DNA from 2 places in the Methylorubrum subtropicum genome. Region 1 is predicted to be linked to the other one. Evidence: predicted binding sites of a transcription regulator. Region 1 holds the regulator's gene; the other holds the start of a gene.
What was found. Region 1 encodes PhoB, which activates phosphate uptake and scavenging genes when phosphate is short. Its sites were predicted from a motif close to TGTCATNNANCTGTCAT; they were not measured.
Positions count from the first base shown of each region.

Region 2: a site for PhoB is predicted at 1,479-1,495, ahead of AAHG03_RS11795 (Orn/Lys/Arg family decarboxylase). Genes of this name have one in related genera too.

Region 1 covers NZ_JBBXMW010000003.1:272,447-275,616, forward strand. The annotation lists gene pstB (phosphate ABC transporter ATP-binding protein PstB) at 1-373, shown strand, start outside; gene phoU (phosphate signaling complex protein PhoU) at 441-1,154, shown strand; gene phoB (phosphate regulon transcriptional regulator PhoB) at 1,334-2,038, shown strand; gene AAHG03_RS06210 (carbohydrate porin) at 2,200-3,170, opposite strand, start outside.
Region 2 covers NZ_JBBXMW010000007.1:82,179-85,348, forward strand. The annotation lists gene AAHG03_RS11785 (UPF0262 family protein) at 117-620, shown strand; gene AAHG03_RS11790 (arsenate-mycothiol transferase ArsC) at 807-1,280, shown strand; gene AAHG03_RS11795 (Orn/Lys/Arg family decarboxylase) at 1,546-3,170, shown strand, end outside.

The DNA.
Region 1 (3,170 bases):
GCGCAAGGCCGCCCTGTGGGACGAGGTGAAGGACAAGCTCAAGCAGTCCGGCATGGGCCTGTCCGGCGGCCAGCAGCAGCGTCTCTGCATCGCCCGCACCGTGGCCCAGCGCCCGGAGGTCATCCTGTTCGACGAGCCGACCTCGGCGCTGGACCCGATCTCCACCGGCCGCATCGAGGAGCTGATCGAGCAGCTGCGCTCCGAGTTCACGATCGTCATCGTGACCCACAACATGCAGCAGGCCGCCCGCATCTCGCAGTTCACCGCGTTCATGTATCTCGGCGAGCTGATCGAGTTCGACGCGACCTCGAAGATCTTCATGAACCCGGCCAAGCGCCAGACCCAGGACTACATCACCGGCCGCTTCGGCTGATCCGTCCCCACTTCGTGTCGTGACGCGTTCGTCGCGACGGATCGGCTCCACCGGAGAGTTCGAGATCATGCCCGAGCATATCGTTTCCTCCTACGACAACGACCTCGAGAACCTGCGCCGCTCCATCGCCGAGATGGGCGGCGTCGCGGAGAAGATGCTGGCGGAAGCCACCGAGGCGCTGGTGCGCCGCGACACCACTTTGGCCCAGGCCGTCATCGTCGCCGACAAGCGCCTCGACACGCTCCAGCGCGAGATCGAGGAGCGCTCGGTGCTGCTCATCGCCCGGCGCCAGCCGCTCGCCATCGACCTGCGCGAGACCATTTCCGGCATCCGCGTCGCGGGCGACCTCGAGCGGATCGGCGATCTCGCCAAGAACATCGCCAAGCGCGTCGTCGCGATCAGCGATCAGGCCCAGCCGCAGAAGATCGTGCTCGGCGTGCAACACATGAGCGACCTCGTGCAAGAGCAGCTCAAGAACGTGCTCGACGCCTATGCCAGCCGCGACACGGCCGCCGCCCACGACGTGTGGGAGCGGGACGGCGCCATCGACGCGCTCTACAACTCGCTGTTCCGCGAACTCCTGACCTATATGATGGAGGACCCGCGCAACATCTCGTTCTGCACGCACCTGCTGTTCTGTGCCAAGAACGTCGAGCGCATCGGCGACCACACCACCAACGTCGCCGAGACGATCCAGTATCTCGCCACCGGCGAGGTGCCGACGACCGAGCGCCCGAAGAACGACGCCTCGAACTACGCCACCGTCCAGCCGGGCGCCTGAGTAGACTTGAACCTGCCTGGTCTTCGCGCGACCCGTGTATCGGCGCGCGCGGGGGCCGACGTGAGACGCTGTTTGCAGGGTAGACTTGGCGCGCGGGACTGGATTCCCGCGCGCGCCTCGGTCACCGTTGCGGTGATCGGAGAGGTTCTCGGCAAACCATGCGAATGGGACAACGTTCGATGACGAGCGCGCGCATCCTGATCGTCGAGGACGAGGAATCGCTGACCATGCTGCTGCGCTACAACCTCGAAGCCGAGGGCTTCGTGGTGGACGTGGCGGTCCGCGGCGACGAGGCGGACCTTCGCCTGCACGAGACCACCCCCGACCTCGTCCTGCTTGACTGGATGGTGCCCGGCCTCTCGGGAATCGAGCTGTGCCGCCGCATCCGCGCCCGCCGCGAGACCGAGCGGCTGCCGGTGATCATGCTGACCGCCCGTGGCGAGGAGGCCGACCGGGTCCGCGGCCTCTCGACGGGGGCCGACGACTACGTGGTCAAGCCGTTCTCGGTGCCGGAGCTTCTGGCCCGCGTGCGCTCGCTCCTGCGCCGCTCCAAGCCCGCTCATGTGGCCGACATGCTGACCGCGGGCGACATCGAGCTCGACCGGGTGAGCCACCGCATCCGCCGCCAGGGCCGCGAGATCCATCTCGGGCCGACCGAGTTCAAGCTGCTCGAATACCTGATGCAGAGCCCCGGCCGCGTCTTCTCCCGCGAGCAACTGCTCGACGGCGTGTGGGGCCACGACGTCTACATCGACGAGCGCACCGTCGACGTCCATGTCGGCCGCCTGCGCAAGGCCATCAACCGCCCCCGCCAGAGCGACCCGATCCGCACCGTGCGGGGTTCGGGGTATTCGTTCGACGAGATGTTCGCGGTCGCCGATTAGTTTTTTGCAAGTATCCTCCCACCCAACCCCCTCATCCTGAGGTGCGAAGCGTAGCGTAGCCTCGAAGGAGGGCTCCAGGAATCGCGCGCGAACTGGAGCCCTCCTTCGAGGCCGCTGCGCGGCACCTCAGGATGAGGGGGATGGGTGGGACGAGCGGACGCTCAATAGTTCACCGTCGCCCGCAACCCGATCACCGTCGCATTGCGGATGCGCCGCCCGCTGGCATCCGGCAAACCACCGCCGGGGCGCATCACGTATTGCAGGTCCGGCTGGAGCGTGAAGCCCGGCACGATCTCGGCCTGATAGGTCGCCTCGATTACCGTCTCGCTGCTGCGGATCGGGCCCGTCCCGGTGCCGAGGATGACGGCGTCGCGGTCGAAGCCGCGGGCAGCCGGGGAAATGCGCGAGTGGATCACGCCGAGGCCCGCGGTGTCGTTGGGGCGCCCCGGGATCAGCCCCTTGTAGGCCACGCCGGCATCCACGTAGAGGTCGATCAGGTTGCGGTCTCCGGGCACCGCTGACAGCCGGACGAAGGCCGAAGCGCCCTCCCCCGGCGCGCCGGGCTCGTTGAAGATCGTCTGGTCGAGGATGGCGTAGACGCCGCTGTCGCCGCGAAAGCGCCGGGCGATGCCGCTGGCCTCGGGGTCGGCGAGCAGCCGCCCCTGCACGCTGTCGAGCCGCGGGCTGTCGAAGCGGCCGAAATGATGCCACGCGCCGAGCGTCGCCGTGCCGGGCAGGCCCGTGGTGCCGGGCAGCGACGGGTAGGCGTAGGCCGCCTCGCCGATCAGCAGCGCCGGATCGTTGACGCGGAAATCCGTGCCGTGGCGGTTGCGTCGCTGCGGATCGGTGCCGTCGTCGACGCGTGGCGTGCCGGCCGGGTCGCCGTTGAAGATCGCGGCTTGGAACGAAAGGGCGTCGGTCGGCACGTATTTCATCCGGATCGCCGGGGTGGCGAGCGGATAGATCGGCCCACCGCTCGGCATCACCACGGCGCCGACATTCGGCCAGCCGAAGCCGGCGTTCAAAAAGACCACGCCCGACTGGGCGATGGCGAACTCGGTGTCGGCCGAGACCTGCCCGACCTTGATCGAGAGTTTTCCGTCCCAAAAACTCTGTTCGACCCACAGCTCGA
Region 2 (3,170 bases), on a different contig from region 1:
AGTGCGGCGCGCTTCATGAGAGACACTAAAAACTTGCCTGTGGCGTGGGCTTTCGGCTCATGTGAAGGGGGAGCGGTGCCCGCGGATTCGGCACCGGCAAGAAGAAGGCGGCGGCGATGACGGCCGAAGCGGGGCGAGCGGCGGCGGAGAAACCGAGGAACCGGCTCGCGGCGGTGCGCCTCGACGAGGCCTCCATCGGCCGCGGCAACCCGGACCAGGAGCACGAGCGCGCCATCGCGATCTACGACATCCTGGAGGAGAACAGCTTCACCATCCCCGAGCGCGACGACGGCCCCTACGGCCTCGTCCTCGGGCTCGTGGAGAACAAGCTCTCCTTCGCGATCACCACCGAGGCCGGCGAGCCGGTGATGACCCACTTGCTGTCGCTGACGCCGTTCCGGCGGGTGATCCGCGACTACGAGATGATCTGCGAGAGCTATTACAGCGCGATCCGCACCGCCTCGCCGACGCAGATCGAGGCGATCGACATGGGCCGGCGCGGCCTGCACAACGAGGCCTCCGAGCTGCTGCGCCAGCGCCTCGAAGGCAAGGTCGATCTCGACCACAACACCGCGCGCCGCCTGTTCACCCTCGTCTTCGCCCTGCATTGGAAGGGGTGAAACCGCTGTCGAGAGGAAGCGGGTGTCGCTTCCGCGACAGCGAGCGTGGCCGGATGCGGGCCTATGTGCGCGCGGGGCGCATCATCCTGCCCGCGGCACCGGGCGCATCGGAAAAACGTTGCGCTTTCGGGCGAGGCGGGGCGGCCCTATGACGGGTGACCCGAGGCGGCCTTCGTAAGGCGGGGCATGGCGGACGACGCGATCCCGGGGACGGGGCCGAAGAAGCGGCGGGTGCAGTCCGTCCTGTTCATGTGCAACTTCAACGCGGTGCGTTCGCTCGCGGCGGAGGCGATCGCGCGCCACTATTTCGGCAAGTCCACCTACGTGCAGTCGGCGGGCGTACGCACGGGCGAGCCGAGCGACCCGTTCATGATCGCGGCGCTGGACGAGATCGGCATCGACGCCGCCCGCCACAAGCCGCGCACCATCGAGCAGTTGGAGGACTGGGAGGGTCTGAATTTCGACCTGATCGTCACCCTCTCTCCGGAAGCCCACCACCGCGCCCTGGAGCTGACCCACACGGTCGCGGCGGACGTGGAATACTGGCCGACCCCCGACCCGACGCTGAACCAGGACGGCACCCGCGAGCAGCGCCTCGACGGCTACCGCGACGTGCGCGACGGGCTGACCTATCGGATCAAGGCGCGGTTGAAGGGGTAGGCGGGGCAAGGTTCCCCTCCCCCTTGCGGGGAGGGGTTAGGGGTGGGGGTGGCGCAGGAGGCACCGCCGAGCCCCATCCGGCCCGACCCCCACCTCCTACCTCCTCCCCGCAAGGGGGAGGAGAGCGCCGCATCCTGACGACCGAGCGACACCCGAACACCGCCCCTGCGATACAGCCGGCTACGGAGATTTCGCCGCTGTCATCGAATCGTCGCGGATCGCCCCGAAAGGCAGGGCCCGACCCTTGCGAGGAGAGCCCGGTCCCATGGACTTCCACCGCCGTTTCACCGTGCTGATGTGCACGCCCCATTTCGAACAGGGCGACCTCGAAGGCGCGCGGGTCGAGCAGATCGTGGCGGCGGTCGAGGCGCGCGGCTTCGAGGTGGTGCGGGCCCGCCGCGTCGAGGACGCCTCCATCGCGGTCCAGACCGATTCGGCCGTCGGCTGCCTCGTGGTCGACTGGGGCAAGCGCGGGCTGGAGGGCAAGGCCGCAGCCCTCATCGACATGATGCGAAAGCGCGGCCTTGAGATGCCGATCGTCATCATGGTCCGCCGCAAGCGGCTGGAGGACATCCCGGTCGAGCTGCTGGACTTCATCGACGGCTACATCTTCCTCGCGGAAGAGACCCCCGAATTCATCGCCCGCGGCCTCGTCTCCCGCGTGACGCAGTATGCCGACACGCTGAAGACCCCGTTCTTCGGCGCGCTGGTGGACTATGCCGAGGAGGGCAACCAGCTCTGGACCTGCCCCGGCCACAACGGCGGCATTTTTTACAATCGCTCCCCCATCGGCCGTATCTTCGTGGAGCATCTGGGCGAAGCGATCTTCCGCGACGACCTCGACAACTCGGTGCTCGATCTCGGCGATCTGCTGACCCACGAGGGCCCGGCGCTGAAGGCGCAGAAGGAGGCCGCCGCGATCTTCGGCGCCGAAAAAACCTACTTCGTCCTCAACGGCACCTCGGCCTCGAACAAGGTCGTGCTGGGCTCGCTGGTGGCCGAGGACGACCTCGTCCTGTTCGACCGCAACAACCACAAGGCCGCCCATCACGGCGCCCTGCTGCTCGCCGGCGGCATTCCGATCTTTCTGGAGACGGACCGCAACGCCTACGGCCTGATCGGCCCGATCTACCACGAGTCGCTCGATGAAGACCGCATCCGCGAAAAGATCCGCACCAATCCGCTGGTGAAGGACAAGGAGGCGTGGCGGAAGGAGCGCCCGTTCCGCTGCGCCGTCATCGAGCAATGCACCTACGACGGCACGATCTACGACGCGCAAGCGCTCGTCGAGCGGATCGGGCACCTGTGCGACTACATCCTGTTCGACGAGGCCTGGGCGGGCTTCATGAAGTTCCACCCGCTCTACGTCCGCCGCTTCGCCATGGGCCTGACCGGGCTCGACGAGACCTCGCCCGGCATCATCGCCACGCAGTCGACCCACAAGCAGCTCGCGAGCTTCAGCCAAGCCTCGCAGATCCACACCCGCGACGGCCATATCCGCGGCCAGACCCGGCGCGTCGAGCACAAGCGGCTCAACGAGAGCTTCCTCGTGCATGCCTCGACCTCGCCGTTCTACCCGATCTTCGCCTCGCTCGATGTCGGCGCGCAGATGATGAAGGGCCGCTCCGGCGTCGTCCTGTGGGACGACACGATCCGGCTCGGCATCGAGTGGCGGAAGAAGGCCCGCGCCATCCGCAAGGAGTTCGAGGAGCGCGAGGCCGATCCGAAGCGGCGCTGGTTCTTCGATCCCTTCGTGCCGGACGTGGTGGCCGGTCCCGACGGCGGCGAGACGCCGTGGGAATCGATCCCGACCGACATCCTGGCCTCCGACGCCCGCTACTGGGAGCTGACGCCGGGCGCGTCCTGGCACGGCTTCACCCATGTCGGGCC